Regions from separate parts of the Peribacillus sp. NPDC097197 genome, predicted to be linked through region 2. Evidence: riboswitches for the same ligand, from Rfam matches in the RefSeq annotation. Region 2 holds a riboswitch; the other holds the start of a gene.
What was found. Region 2 has a riboswitch for FMN ahead of ribE (riboflavin synthase). Riboswitches for the same ligand answer to the same signal wherever they lie in the genome.

Region 1 (8,240 bases), on a different contig from region 2:
TACATATTTTAGTATGAATCCAATTCAAAAAAACGTTCAGCTTTGCCTGATTTTGCATCTTTCTTGTATGACAATAGTCTTTCATCCTTGTTCTATGCAATGGTGAGTCATCATCCGTCAGAAATTGTGTAAAAAAACGGAATTGAATATCATTCAAGGAAAAGCTCTGAAGAAGATGCTCTTTTTCAGAAAGACTTAAATCAGCCATACTTCTATTCGCTTCATTTAAATACGAACAAACGGCCTCAATTTGATGGTCAGTTGGTAGCTGTTGTTCCATCAAATGCAACGGAAGTCCTTCATCTCCTTCGCTATATAGTAAAATGGCTACACTTTGTTTTTGGTCACGGCCTGCCCTCCCTATTTCTTGAAGGTATGATTCCATTGTGGATGGCATATGAAAATGGATGACAAATCTAACATCAGCTTTATTGACTCCCATTCCAAACGCACTCGTTGCACAAATGATTTTTAACTGGCTCAAGATGAATTGCTGCTGAATGAGCATTCTTTGCTCCTGTTCCATACCTCCATGATAATAATTGACACTACCGACTCCATTTTCCTGTAAAAAACCCGAGACCGCTTCAGCCACTTTTTTCGAAGAAAAATAAATAATTCCACTACCTGGGAATTCCCTGACAAGCGAGAGGACACGGGCAAGCTTTTCTTCGTAGCTATATATATTTTCCACAAGTATCCCGATATTTTCCCGATCAACGGATGAAACGATTTCCTTATGTTGGGATATATTCAATTTCCTGATAATATCTTCCCGTACTTCTTTTGTTGCTGTTGCCGTCAAGGCAAGCGTTAATGGGTTATTTAACTTACGCCTCACTTCTCCCAAGTTCAAGTAATCCGGCCTGAAATCATATCCCCATTGAGAAATGCAATGCGCCTCGTCAATGACAAATAAGCCTATGTCAATTTTCCTTAAAGACTGGATTACACTTTCTAGCCCAAGCATTTCGGGAGACAGAAAAATAAACCGATACGTTTGCAATCGTTCAAATGCCTGTTTTTTTTGATACGCGGTCAAAAAAGAATTGAGGGTCAGAACACTTTTTTCCCCTCTCATCTTAAGCTGATCCGCTTGATCCTGCATCAGGGATAATAACGGCGAAACAATTATAGCCGTCTTATTGATAAGGTAAGCAGGGAGTTGATAACATAATGATTTACCAGACCCTGTGGGAAGCATTGCCAATGTGTGGGTCCCTTCTAGCAAGGATTCGATTACCTCATGCTGTCCAGGACGAAAATTGTCAAATCCAAATTTATCTTTCAGGACTGTATTCAAGTTCATCCTCTATCACCTATTTTCGCAAGTACAAGCCTTATTTGAAAAAAACTAATTTGCTCATTATCGACAGCTTCCTTGATTACCTTGAGTTTTCTCGTATTCAACCGTTTAATGACCGTAATGATTTTGTCTTCATCCTCTATTGGAACATAGTCATTTATCGAAAAACTTTTGTCCGATAGCACGATTTCTACGAGATGATCCTCAATCGTATTTCCTTTTAAACGACGAATCTCTGCAATTTCCTGTAGCGTTTTCCCTGCCTGAATATATTGCAGAGTCGTATGTGTCGATTGTGTTAGATGAGGATGCCCACCATTTTTCCAATCATGGATTAGAGAAGCCAACAGAGGGTAATCGCGTACTGTTGATATCTCTGCGAGCATTTGATGCAATGAATCGAGAAAAACGTAGTGCACAAACCACTCATCAATTTCTTTCCTTTTTCCAATCTGCTCAAACGTAAGTCCGATTCGATTGACTCCCGTAATTTTCAAAACAAAAATGTCACGGTTCAACTCACTTTGCATCTCTAAGAGGGTGACCAATTCATCAAAAAGATGCTGAGCAAGTAACTCTCGATTTTGTTGGTTGGCATATAAAAAACCCTTTACGAATTCCTGTACTCGTTGATTCTGTTGTATCGGATAAAAAGGCCTTTCATTGTGGACAATATGGGATATAGTTTGGATAAGAAGATTGAGTCTTCTCCAAAAATCCGGGGTGATGTTTTGGTATTTCCACCCATTTAGTGATAAAGGAAGAGGCCACTTTTTGAAATAAGAGGCCAACGCCCCTCCTCCTTGTTCACTAATCAAATACACATCGTTTTTTTCCGTTGGTTCGATTAGTTTCAGTTCAAGAAACAATTTTATGTTTTGAGATAACTCCTCCCGGGTAAAACGAGGCATAGTCCCAAATATGTTCGTCAGCCCAAATAAGTGCGCATCCTGAATAGTCTGGGACGATTTTTTACCCTGAAGCATATGATAAATTGCGTAGATGGAACGCTCACCTTGGAACTTTTGTATCGCATATAAAATGATTGCTTGAAGATAATTGTTCATGAAACTCACATCCTTGTTCCATTTATCCAATTATATTGTAACAAAAATCTGCAAATACCGCCTTTTTTTATGTCATATATGCAATGATATTTGTGAATAAACAACTAAATACGTACTCGTTATAAAGAAATTTTCCCAATAATTTGTGTTGACTTTTCATATACTTCCGTATTATCGTTACATTTTCTATTGATAAGTTCGGCTTTCGGTCTTACAATAAGAAAGAGATGTTAATCTATAATAAAAAAGGTTTTGAGTTGTAAATCAACTTAGGAGGGGTTTTATTCATGGCTAAATTTACTATTGTTGATAAAGAAACATGTATCGCTTGTGGAGCCTGTGGAGCTGCAGCACCAGATATCTATGATTATGATGATGAAGGAATTGCTTTTGTTACGCTAGATGATAACGAAGGAATCGTTGAAATCCCCGATGTTCTTATAGATGACATGATGGATGCATTTGAAGGATGCCCCACAGACTCTATCAAAGTCGCAGACGAATCATTCGAGGGCGACGCTTTAAAATTCGAATAAGTATAAAAGCCATTTTCATTTTGAGAATGGCTTTTTTTATGTATTTTTTAAAACTCTCCCCATACATTAAAGAGGCAGAAACAACCCAGTTATCATCTGGTTGTTTCTGCCTCTTTTTATATATTAAGCATGTTTATATAATACTTGTTTTATTGATCCATGTTTGGAGTTTAACAAATAATAGCATGAAAACGGAAGTGATGAGCACCCCTTTAATGATGTTAAAAGGGAGTATTGCCGCAGTTACGAATTGTCTTGACTCTGGTGCGGTCATGGCATCCCATCCCATAAAGAAAGTATATGCCGGTAAAAAGACATAATAGTTTAAGACACTCATAATTAGCGCCATGGAAACTGTTCCGGCTAGCAAGGCAAATGTCATTCCTTTTTTCGAACTTATTTTTTTATATACATAATATGTTGGCAGTATGAATAATACCCCCGCTATAAAGTTAGAGATATGTCCAACCGGTACACCCGTATCGCTTCCAGTCATGACCATATCCAATAAGTTTTTCAGGAATTCAACTAAAACTCCTGCAAGCGGTCCGAAAATCAATGCCGCCATCAGTGCTGGGATGTCACTAAAATCAATGTTCAGAAAAGGCGGAAATCCCGGAAATGGAAAATTCAAAAGCATTAGTAGGTAGGAAAGACTTCCTAGCATTGCAAGTGTGACCATCTTTTTAACTTTGTTCGATTTCATAGTTCTCTCTCCTTCTTTTTCTTGATCTACCTTGAAAAAGAGGTTAGGGATCCTTCATGAATGTTGATGTTCAATAAAAAAACCCTTAATTCCGACAGAATTAAAGGGATAAATTAAAGGTTTCATCAAACAAACGTTCAGCACTTGACTGTTTGAACGCATTCAGGAACCTCCATCTTCTCCCATCCAGACTATACTGTCGGCTTTGGAATCTCACCAAATCCTGCCCTAAGGCTCGCGGGCTTAGAAGAATTTTTCTTCATCACCGCCGGTGGGGAGTTACACCCCGCCCCGAAGATAGACCTATAAAATTAATTTACAATTTTCATTATAAATGATTTTTCTTTTTTTGAATAGTATTTTCATCGCAACTATGAATTTACGACAATCAAATATTACACTTTTATTCATTTTAAACAAAATATGTATTTATAATCACGACGTTTTACTCGGTCTAAAATAATTTTTATTTTTAGAAAATTACGACTCAAACCCTTTGCCCTTGCGGTTTTGGACGAGTGAATTTCAAAGTAAATTTAATTAAAGCGCTTACATATAGGTATGCCAAATTGACAGTTTTCCTATTTCAATTGTAAAATTAACTGAAATTTAAGAGAATTTTACCTAGGAAGGTGTTTACACGTGTATCAGATTTTAGTAGCAGATGCCATCAAACCAGAAGGACTCGGACCGCTTTCAGAGGCATCCAATATTCTTCTTATTCAGAAGACTGTAGAAGAAGCAGCAAACGAACTTGATCAGATCGATGCAATACTGGTTAGAAGTGCAACAAAAGTTACAGAAGATTTAATGAACCGCATGCCAAAACTAAAGATCATTGCTCGCGCAGGTGTCGGCGTTGATAACATTGACATTCCTGCTGCAACAAAACGAGGAATCGTTGTTGTGAATGCTCCTGACGGAAATACAATTTCAACAGCTGAACATACATTTGCCATGATGGCTTCTTTGATGCGCCATATTCCGCAAGCTTATGCTTCCCTGAAAAATGGAGAATGGAAACGATCTTCTTATACAGGAACGGAACTTCGCGGAAAAACTTTAGGTATTGTTGGTTTCGGACGAATTGGTGGAGAGATTGCCAAACGCGCAAAAGTTTTCGGCATGGAAGTCATAGTTTATGACCCATTCTTAACAGCTGATCGTGCAAAAAAAATGTCCGTAACTTCCCTGACTTTAGATGAATTGCTCCCTAAAGCAGATATAATCACTGTACATACACCTCTAACGGACGAAACTAGAGGGTTAATCAATAAAGAAAAGTTACTAACCTGTAAAAAAGGCGTGTACGTATTAAACTGTGCACGTGGCGGAATCCTTGATGAAGATGATTTATATGAAATGATTGTCGAGGGACATGTAGCTGGAGCCGCATTGGACGTTTTTGTTGAAGAACCACCGCTTGGCCATAAATTACTTGAACTTGATAACGTCATCGCTACTCCTCATTTAGGAGCTTCCACTAAAGAAGCCCAATTGAATGTTGCCGTTCAAGTCGCCCAAGAAGTATTAACCTATTTTGAAGGTAATCCTGTATCAAGTTCAATTAACCTTCCAGCCATTTCTAAAGAGGTGTTTGAAAAGGTTCAGCCATTCTATCAACTAGTCCAACAAATGGGCTCCATTGCCTCACAATGCATGAAAGAAGGCATTCAGGAGATTTCCGTAACTTATGCAGGTGAGTCATTGGACTTCGACACCGCTATTCTAACAAAAAGCCTAATAGCAGGCTTCTTCAAATCAAGAGTAGATGCTTCAGTTAATGAAGTGAATGCGCTATTGGTTGCTAAAGAGCGTGGCATTACCATTGGCGAAAAGGTTTCTACTGACTCTCTAGGTTATTCTAACCTGATCAGTCTAAAAGTAAAAGGCGACACTCGCGAATTAACCATTAGTGGTACTCATATCGAGAACTATGGTTCCCGGATTGTCAATCTGAATGGTTTCAAAATTGATTTCCATCCAGAAGCTAATTTACTTTATATCCAACACACTGATAAACCTGGAGTAATCGGTAACGTCGGTAAAATTCTTGGTGATCATGCCGTAAATATCGCGACTATGCAAGTTGGTCGTAAAGAAGCTGGCGGGGAAGCTATCATGGTATTGAGTTTCGATAAACCATTAGAAGATAATATGAAGCAATTCTTAGAGGAAACACAAGAAATTACTTTCATGGCCCGAATAGCTTTATAATTTCCACTTAAGGATGCCCCACTAGCGGGCATCCTTTTTTTGTTGAACGACCCTCATCTGCCTCTCACATCGCAAGCATGCACTTGACCTTTAATTAACTAAGTTAGGAGCAACGGGTACTGTAATCTCTTCCGATAAATTCAGAGAACCTACCATTTCTACAGGGGAGTTTTCAAACTTCACCTTTGCATAGCCAAAGTCTTTAGCTGTAAATAGAATGACTTCCAAACCTTGAAGCGACTCTGAATCATTCTTCAAGCGGCCATCTTGTGCCAGTTCTACAGTTACTAAACCCCCATCATATGTTAGGTTCTCCCACTTCAAACTCTCCGGTAGAGCAGAAGAAATCCCTTCTATGCCAGGTTCCTCCTTTGCCGCTTGTAGGGCCTCTTCCATGTTCTGATAATCGATATTGCTAGGCACAAGGAAACTTGAAGATGATTTATCCGTGTGATAAAGAAAGAATGTGCGATTCTTGTGCTGGGGAATTTCTTCTTCTATTACTGTTCCGGCATGAGCAAAACTGGCACCAGATTTTCCGTCCGTTGTAAATGTCACTTTATCAATATTTAGATAGGATAAGGTTTCTTCCATGGTTCTAAGAAACACGATATCCTCATCCAGCAGATTACTGCCTGCCCGTAATTCGATATTTGCTGTGTTGTTGGTGGGAACATGGGATACCTTAATATCTAGAGGGAAATAATCGGACAGGCCATATTTTTTCTCATTAATGGTCGACATCTTTTTTACCACCTGATCCAAGGCTTCCGTTTCTTCGATAGTATCGACTACAAAAGATAGAGGTACGATAAAATTCTGTTGGTGATCAGGCACGCCTAGAGTTATTGTCGACTTCCCCTGCAAATCTTCTGAGTAGATCGCACGAATGGGTGTTTTTTCTTTTTCCACTTGTTGAGATTTACTTTTCAATTCATTTTTTTCTATTGGTTCGCCCTCAATATCTTCCTTTACATCCTGCTTTTCATTTGATTCAATATCATGCTTTTCTTGCTTATCCAAAATGATCTTACTTTCTGAAATGGCCAATTTTCCATTGCCGTGGCTATTAACCTCCTGCTCTTGAGATTCATCTTTTCCAATCATCAGTGAAGATCCAATGATCATCATTAAGAATAAGGAGGCAATGCCCACAATACGAGGAATCCAAAGTTTTTTACGGTTTCTTCTTTGCTTACCTTCTATCCTCGAAAACACTTCTTTCTTCGAGCGTTTATCTTTTACCTCCGGAAGTTGGCGAAGCAAGTCCTCAATTTCTCTTTCTTTCCAACGGGATTTCTTCAAAGGAATTCCTCCCCTCTTCTGATGAATCATCCATCATTTTTTTAATCGCTTTTAAAGCGCGGTGTTGCGTTGTTTTTACCTTACTTTCACTCCAATTCAGTACATCCGCGGTTTCTGAAATGGACATGCCTTGTATGTACCGTAAAATAATGACTGCTTTTTGATTAACAGTACATCGATTCAAGCAACGATATATCTCTCTGACATTATCATTCATAATGGCCACTTCTTCGGGAATCGGATGATTATCTTTAATCATCTGACCATCCCAATCAATAGTGGGAATGATTTTATTCTTCCATCCTTTTTGTTTCCGAAAATAATCAATGGTCACATTTCTCGCAATGGAATACATCCAGGTTTTTTCACTACTATTGCCTTCAAAACGATTATAGGCCTTCATTATCCTGATATAAACTTCTTGAACCAGGTCCTCTGCCGTTTCACGGTCTTTGGTCATATAATAAATGAATTGATAAATTTCCTGGTGATATTTTTCATAAAGATCGTGGAAAATGGAATTCATTATTTCTCCACATCCGTTCATAATTATAGTCGATATTTTCATATGAAAGTTACATACTTATTTTATACTAATTACCCAATTTACTCCATATACTGCCCGCAAATAAAATATGGGCAAAGGCAATTAGGAGAATCCAATTGCCTTTGCCCACTCTGTTTCTCATGTATCAAGATTATTTGCCAAGCAATCTGACATTTATTCAGCATTTTCCAATATTCGAGGTAGAATAAAGCTGAATGTTGTTCCCTTTTCTGGTAAACTGTTCACCGAAATATATCCATCATGTGCATCAATGATATTTTTAACAATGGCCAGACCTAGGCCCGTACCAGACCGTCCACGGGTACGTGCTTTATCCGCTTTATAAAATCTCTCGAATACGAATGGTAAGTCTTCTTCCGGAATACCTGAACCAGAGTCCTTCACATCTATAATCAAGCCTCTGCGATCACTCATTTTTTGAATGACATCGATTTTTCCGCCTGCAGGAGTATGACGGATTGCATTATCAATTAAATTCGTCAATACCTGCTCAATTCTATCAGGGTCAAAATTCCAGTTGACCCCATCGTCTTGA
Region 2 (8,240 bases):
ATCACTTCTTCTGGTGTGCCCGCTTTTATTAAATTCCCACTCTCAAGAGCGATCATGAAATGTGAAAACCGGGCTGCATGATTCAAATCATGTAGAACCATCACAATGGTCCGATTTTCCTTTTCATTCAAGTTCTGCAAAAGTTCCAATACTTCAAGTTGATGGGCCATGTCCAGATAGGTTGTAGGCTCATCCAAAAAAATGATGTCCGTGTTTTGCGCAAGTGCCAAGGCAATCCACACCCGCTGTTTTTGACCTCCGGAAAGTTCATCTACAGAGTTGTGTCTAAATTCATATGTATTAGTAGACTTCATGGCCCAATCAATGATTTCTTTGTCTTCTTTTTTTAGGCCACCGAACCCTGATTGATATGGAAAACGACCATATGAAACCAGTTCCTCGACTAAAAGTCCTACTGCACTATCCTGTGTTTGTGGCAAGATCGACAGTTCCCTCGCCAATTCTTTCGTATTCTTTTTTTGTATTTCTGCTCCATCAAGAAAGACCTGTCCATTTTGATAGGGAATGATTCTTGTTAAAGCTTTTAATAACGTTGATTTTCCACACCCATTAGATCCTATAATTGTAGTAATTTGGCCATCGGGAATTTCAATCGTCAAGCCGTTAACGATCACTTTTTTGTCGTATCCAACTTCAACGTTACTAACGTTCATTCGCATGTAATCATTACCTCCCCTTTCACGCTGAAATTGATAATCGTTATCAACTACTTAACAATAAGATTATTCAGTATAATCGAATCTTTGTCAAGCGTTTTTAGGAGAAAAGAACTAAGGTACTACCCTCGTTTTTTTCCCTCCATATAACAACTGCAAATAACAGCCGCCCAAATTTGGACAGCTGCATTGCCTTACCCTCTATTCACAAACTCTTCGTATCTTTCATCGTTCGCAAGCCAGGCTACATATTTACGTTTCGTGTATTTTTCCGCTTCCTCGAACGTATCAAACGATTTCTTTATCAGTTTTCCATTCACTTCAATGATCCACTCTTCTTCTTCATCATTTTCATAAATGAAGATATCCTGTTTATCTCTCGTTGAATATAGGCAACCTTCTGGTGAATTCTTCACATTCAATTGGTTCTTATGAGCGTCGCGCTTAATCGGTTCAGAGAAGAAGGTCTTCTCGACGAATTGGCTGTATGCTTTTTCCGACATCGTACAACCTGCGGCTTTTTGATGGCCGCCCCCATCATATTTCCCTGCAACCTCAGCTACATCTACCTCATCATGGATGGTGCGGAAACTGATTCTTTTGCTTCCGACCATAAGGATCGCAATATAATCCAGATGGGAAAATTCTTTTGATAGCTCATTACCCAATTCCGAATGGTAAGACTCGGCATGGACCACCCCAACTGTATGAGGACCGACCGTAGCCTGATACACTTCTCTTTTTTTCCTATTTATGTACCGATCCACACGACTCTCTTCCACTCCCAAAAGAGTCTGTTCCACTTCATCAAACGCGAAGCTTTCAGCTGATGAGAGCTTATGTGCAATCTTCGTTTCGAATTCTTCAATCGGAATCATGAAGAATAAGTCATTCAACCGCTTGGCCGTTACATTATTATTGGCCTGCCATTCCCATGTATCATATTGTCGAACCAATTCAACGAATTCAGAGAAAATCCGTGAAGGCTCCAGCCACTTTTGATCCACCGCATATTGATAGAATAAAGAAGTGGCTGCCGTTTGTTTGCCGTCTTCCTGTTCAACCGTAACAGATGCCCAGTCATGTTCATTCAAATGCAGCGCCGACTTATGATGGTCGATTAAAAGTGCATGTCCTCCATCTTCAACGAATTGCGTAATCATTTTTTCATTATCTTCATTTACCGAAAGATCGGTAACAATCAATGTATCCTCGATATTCGCCTGCTCAAGAAATGCTTCGACATTCTGATTAAGGCGGCCGATTGAATTGTAGCTAACTACCACGTCTTCCCCGAATGCAAGCTTCGCGACGATTCCGCAGCCGACCCCGTCTAAATCATTATGTGTAAAAAGATAGTACACATAAACCCCTCCTAAAAACTAATATATTTACTTTTCCCTAAGAAATGATTTTCAATTGCAATCTTTACAATTGTAGCATAATCACATCCGACTATTTTAACACGGTTCCACCCAAAACCGCTTTGAACGTAAAAAAAAAACGGACACCTTCAATTTTTTTCTTTATTTTGTAATATTTACATCGTAATATAGATGAGTTACTAAATAGAAATCGAGGTATGACAATGTATCAGTTCAGATCAGATCGTGCATCAAGAGAAATAATAAATAACTCAAGACACTCGGCCATCATCATCTATACACTATTCACGATTGCTGCCGGCCTCCTATTTTCATTCACAGTCGGCATACCGACTCTAAACATTGGAATCATTGCCCTTTTTAGCATCATCCCCGCCGTTGTGGCCTCCATTTTGATCAAGCAAAAAAAATGGACACTCGGGGTGCCCTATCTTATCGGCATCACGATCAACCTTTTATTCGCTTCGATCATCATCCAGTCCAGTAGCCCTTTGTCATTGGTCCTGTTATATCTAGGGCTTCTTTTTGCGTCCATTTATTACGATTATTATCATGTCATCTTGTCGATCGTCCTATATTCAGGGTTCCTGATTTACCTGATTTTATGGTCAGAACCTTTTTCCATGGTTTTATCTGAAAAGGGCGTCACTGTACTTGGTATCATTCTTTTATTTATTTTAACTGCCATTTTATCCGTCTTTTTCAGTTTAATCGGTAGTGCTTCGATTAATGTCGCCTTGGTCGAGCTTGCAAAGAGCCGACAAACGGAAATCAAGACAAAGGATATGCTTGACGAAATCACCAAATCCGTTCATGGATTGACCGACTTTTACAATGAGCTGCAAGCCAATGTCCAAGTCACTGGAAATATCTCCAAGGAAATCACGAATGCCTTTATAGAAGTCACAAGGAATATTGAATCCCAGGCATTAAGCGCCAATGAGGTGAAAGATTCCATCGATTCATTCGATGGAGAGGTTCAACAGGCCACCCTTGCATCCGATAAAATGAAAGTCCATACGGTAGAAAATGAATCCAGCACCAAAGATGGACGTCAGGCGATGATCATCCTTGCCCAAGATATTATATCCGTGGGGGAAAAGGCTAAACAGACCGCCTTCTTAATGGAAGAATTGAATCAACAAAATAAGCAGATCCAAACGATTCTGGCAACAATCGAAGACATTTCGGACCAAACGAACTTAATTTCCTTGAATGCCTCCATCGAGGCGGCACGAGCGGGGGAACATGGGAAGAGCTTTGCCGTGGTTGCGGATGAGATCAGGAAGCTTGCTGTAAACAGCCGACAGGCGACCAATCAAATCCAGCAAATCTTACATCATATCTCCATCAAGTCTAATGAGGTGACAGATGGCATGAATCAGAGCTTGGATGTTGCAGGCATGATAAAGAAAAACTCCGAAGATGTCGAACACGTTTTCAAAGAGATGGAAGGAAACACGCTCCAAGTCATGGAACAATCGATCAAACTTCAAACCATGCTTCAAGCTTTGACGCAAAACTCGAGTACGGCAACGAATGAAGTGACCAATATTGCCAGCATCGTACAGGAAAATGCCGCTTCCCTGGAGGAAGTCGCCGCGAGCGTGGTGGATCAGAATACCCTCATTACCCAAATGGAAAGTAACTTCTCCAGTTTTGAAGACCTTTTAAGAAGCCTGGAAAAGCTGACAGTCAGCGAGAAGTAATTTGTTTGTTCAAGAAGAAAGCCGCGGATGGTTGCCCTTCCGCGGCTTTCTATCTAATTTATTGTTCAATCAGTTTTCCAAGGTTCGCCATTTCTATGGCACTGACCGCTGCTTCATATCCTTTATTTCCCGATTTCGTGCCGGCCCGTTCGATGGCCTGCTCGATATTTTCCGTCGTCAATAATCCGAAGATGACTGGAACGCCGGTATCCAAAGCAACGGAGGCCATTCCTTTCGCTGCTTCATTGCAGACATAATCATAATGCGAAGTAGAACCTCTGATGACCGTCCCTAATCCAATCACTGCGTCGTATTTCCCCGTGTTCACAAGTTTCTTGGCAATGAGCGGCAATTCAAATGCTCCTGGCACCCAAGCGATGTCCACGTCATCCTCGTCAACACCGTGGCGTTTCAGACCATCCAATGCTCCGCCCAATAGCTTGCTTGTAATGAACTCATTGAACCTTCCAACCACGATTCCCACTTTCAGTCCCGATCCGATTAATTGTGCTTCGATAATTTTCCCCATGTCTATTTCCTCCTCATTTTTTAAAAACATCATGCATTTTGAATGTATACCTGTTCTTGCGATGATTCCTTTTGCTTACGGTATTGTACCAAGTCCGCAATCGTAATGAATTTCAGGTTGAATTTATCCGCAATTAGTTCCAAGTCGGATACACGTGCCATGCTTCCATCTTCATTCATGATTTCACAAATGACACCTGCTGGAGCAGCCCCACATAACTTGGCCAAGTCGACGGAGGCTTCCGTATGTCCCGTGCGGCTTAACACGCCCCCTGCCTTGGCTATCAACGGAAAAGTGTGCCCCGGGCGTTGAAAGTCCTCGGCAACCGAATCTTCCTTCAAAAGCTCAAGGATGGTAATGGACCGCTCGAACGCACTGATTCCGGTAGACGTGCTTTTATGATCGATACTTACGGTGAAGGCCGTCCCATGATGATCGGTGTTATCATTGACCATCGGATGCAAGTTCAGCTTTTTCGCCAACTGTTCGGTAATCGTCGTACAAATCAACCCACGGCCATGCGTCGCCATAAAGTTAATGGCTTCGGGTGTCGCCTTTTCTGCAAGCACCACGAAATCCCCTTCATTTTCGCGGTCTTCATCATCGGAAATGATGATTACTTTCCCAGCTTTCAAATCTTCAATCGCTTCTTCAATGGTATGGAACATCCTGTACACCTCCATTTATTAGAATCCATGCTTAGACAAGAATGCTAAATCCAGTCCTGGTTTTGATTCGCTGTTTTTCATTTGATGTATGATATATTTCCCTAACATGTCGTTTTCAATGTTTACGATATGGCCTGCCGCCTTCCTGCCCAAAATGGTATCCTGATGGGTCAAGGGAATGAGTGATACAGTCAGCAAATTTCCCTCGATGCCGAATATCGTCAAGCTTGTCCCATCGATGGCAACAGATCCTTTTGGCATACAGTATGTACTGAGCCCTTCTTCCAGTTGGATCACATAATAGACGGCATTTTCTTTTCGTTCTTTTTTCATGATGGTGCCCGTTCCATCAATATGACCTGAAACGAAATGGCCGCCGAAACGTCCATTAGCACTCATCGCACGTTCAAGATTCACTTCTGAACCTGGTTTCAATATCCGGATCGATGAAGCTTTCACCGTTTCAGGCATCACATCGACCGTAAATAAAGTCTGTGTGAAGGAAGTCACCGTCAAACAGACCCCGTTAACGGAAATGCTGTCTCCAAGATGGACATCTTCCAGTACTTTCTTAGAGGAAATGGCCAGTTCCATGCTGCTTCTTCCCTTTTTCATGGAATGAACCGTGCCGATCTCCTCAATGATTCCGGTAAACATAGTTTCTCCCCCTTTTATACACATATAAAAAACCCCTTAGGATGGCCTAAGGAGTTAGCAGGAGAAATGAGTGAAAAAAATGGTATACCTAATAAACCCATCATTTCATATTCTGAAAAAATAGGCGTACGTATACACTTGGATTTCACACGTCCTTCTCCCATCCAGACTGTACTGTCGGCTTTGGATTCTCACCAAATCCTGCCTTTATCAGGCTCGCGGGCTTAGAATTGCTTCATCACCGCCGGTTGGGATTTTCACCCGACCCCGAAGGACTAACTATTTTTTTGAATCTTCCATTATTTTAACACTCTAAAGTACGGATGTAAAACATCTATCCTAAAATGAATCGATAGTTGCAAGCAAATCCTATAAGAAAAGGGAGGAATCCATCCTATGTAAGCGACTATAGCCGTGGTGCTTACATATCAATAGATCCCTGCCATCATACGAATCTCGTATACACGATCCAAGAGAGATGCTAGAATTTTATTCCATTATTTTCTTATTAAATGTACTGAATTATGCTATAATAATTGGAAAATCAAGAATAAATGGGGAATTCAAATGGGAAAGACAAACCTTTTAATGGTTCAGCACAATCATATCGAAAGTGAGCGTATCATCTTACGTCCGGTTTCGCTTGATGATGCTGAGGATATGTATGAATATACATCTGATGAAGAAACGACACGTTACCTTTACGACAAACATAAAGATTTGGACCAGACTAAGAACTTCATAGCGAACTATTTTTTGGAAGAGCCTATCGGCAAATATGCACTCGTGTTAAAGGAAGACAACAAAATGATTGGGGCTATCGAATTCAGAGTGCATGAATCGAACAAATGTGGAGAACTGGGTTATACTTTAAACCGGAATTTCTGGGGTAAAGGCTATATGACCGAAGCGGGAAAATCAATACTGGAATTAGCCTTCAATGTTTTGGATTTGGAGCGAGTATTTGCTGAATGTGATGTGATAAATGCCGCATCCGGGAAAGTATTGGATCGCTTAGGCATGAAGTGTGAAGGGATTCACCGTAAAAGCCACATGACGAAGGGTACATTATTAGACAGCGCCTATTATTCCATATTAAAAGAAGAATATGTAACCCCCGAAAAAAAGGATGAAACGGTTGTTAACGCTAAATCCTAATTTCACTAATTAATTAAACACCTTTAAAGGACCTTGCTGCAATAACAGTAGCAAGGTCCTTATTTTTTAGACGTGTTGTACCTTTATCCCTTTACAGATCTTGAATACCTTCTTTTATCCACCAAGTAAGAATCCTTCCTTCCGATGTGCTAAAAAAGGTTATCTCTCCAATTTAAAAGGAATAAGATAATATGTCCCAATTTCATTCAAAGGAGGAAGACACATGCTAATTGTTCTTATCAACCTTGTTGCCTATCTATTCGTCATCACGATGAATTTCCTGGCTAATTACCTTCCCTTCAACGGCCAAACCTCAGGAGAAGTTTCCGGGAAACTGGACGTTCTTTTTACCCCAGCCGGCTATGTATTCTCGATATGGGGATTGATTTATTTTCTTCTTGCCATCTGGGTAGCCAGACAGTTTATGGGGAAAAACAAAACAAGTCCCGCATATATGGTCTCTTTCCCATGGTTCGCCTTAAGCTGTATATTTAACGGAGCCTGGCTATTAGCTTGGCATTACGAATACTTCCTGTTATCCGTCATCATCATCATTACACTTTTATTGACCTTGATTGTCATTTACACAAACATTATAAAAGTGAGGCATGCCTTTCTCGACTTGATGCCCTTTTCCGTCTATCTAGGATGGGTGAGCGTCGCGACCATTGCTAACATTTCCTACTATCTGACCTATATCGGCTGGAATGGTTTCGGGATTTCCGATGTAGCATGGACCATCGCCCTCTTACTCGTAGCCACGGCTCTGGCATTCATCTTTGCCATCAAAAACAAGGACTGGTGCTACCCACTCGTCTTCGTCTGGGCCATCATCGGAATCGGCGTAAGGAACAGCACGCCCCATCCGACAATCACCACCACATCCTATATCCTGGCCACCCTCATCCTCATCCTATCCATAACCGTCCTGATCAGGAACCTCAGGAAATAATTCAGGAAATAAAAGGGGTCAGACCCCTAAAACGCCTGTTCAAGGTCAGACCAGATGTCATGCCAGGATTCTAGGCCGACGGAGAGCCGTATGAGTTGGTCGGTGATGCCCATCTGCGTTCTTGATTCTTTTGGGATGGACGAGTGTGTCATCGTAGCGGGATGCTGGATCAAGGATTCAGCGTCTCCTAGGCTGACCGCGATTTTTATAAGCTTCAAGTTATTGAGGAATCGTTGGGCATCCTGTTTTGTCCCCTCCAGTTCAAAGGAAATCATGCCTCCACCGGATTTCATCTGTTTTTCCATGATCCGATAATCCCCTGATTCTGCGTCGCCTGGATAATAGACGGCCTTAACCCGTTGATGCTGTTTCAGCATGCGAAAGATCTCCGTTGCATTAGAAGCGTGACGATCCATCCTGACTGGCAACGTCTTCAATCCCCGCAACAGCAACCATGCATCAAATGGCGAAATAATCCCTCCGATATCCTTCTGTGTTGTCATGG

Region 1: linked by a shared signal. The riboswitch ahead of ACQKL6_RS04265 (ECF transporter S component) and the one ahead of ribE (riboflavin synthase) in region 2 are both predicted to bind FMN.

The regions. Positions count from the first base shown of each region.
Region 1 covers NZ_JBNNST010000002.1:376,883-385,122, forward strand. The annotation lists gene ACQKL6_RS04250 (RecQ family ATP-dependent DNA helicase) at 1-1,309, opposite strand, end outside; gene ACQKL6_RS04255 (helix-turn-helix domain-containing protein) at 1,306-2,373, opposite strand; gene ACQKL6_RS04260 (ferredoxin) at 2,661-2,909, shown strand; gene ACQKL6_RS04265 (ECF transporter S component) at 3,043-3,615, opposite strand; FMN riboswitch at 3,786-3,918, opposite strand; gene serA (phosphoglycerate dehydrogenase) at 4,258-5,832, shown strand; gene ACQKL6_RS04275 (hypothetical protein) at 5,923-7,137, opposite strand; gene sigX (RNA polymerase sigma factor SigX) at 7,103-7,705, opposite strand; gene ACQKL6_RS04285 (ATP-binding protein) at 7,859-8,240, opposite strand, start outside.
Region 2 covers NZ_JBNNST010000010.1:32,607-40,846, reverse strand. The annotation lists gene ACQKL6_RS14150 (ABC transporter ATP-binding protein) at 1-680, opposite strand, end outside; gene ACQKL6_RS14145 (DHH family phosphoesterase) at 872-2,041, opposite strand; gene ACQKL6_RS14140 (methyl-accepting chemotaxis protein) at 2,266-3,771, shown strand; gene ribH (6,7-dimethyl-8-ribityllumazine synthase) at 3,830-4,300, opposite strand; partial or broken gene ribB (3,4-dihydroxy-2-butanone-4-phosphate synthase) at 4,366-4,968, opposite strand; gene ribE (riboflavin synthase) at 4,987-5,625, opposite strand; FMN riboswitch at 5,774-5,904, opposite strand; gene ACQKL6_RS14120 (GNAT family N-acetyltransferase) at 6,193-6,783, shown strand; gene ACQKL6_RS14115 (tryptophan-rich sensory protein) at 7,007-7,735, shown strand; gene megL (methionine gamma-lyase) at 7,762-8,240, opposite strand, start outside.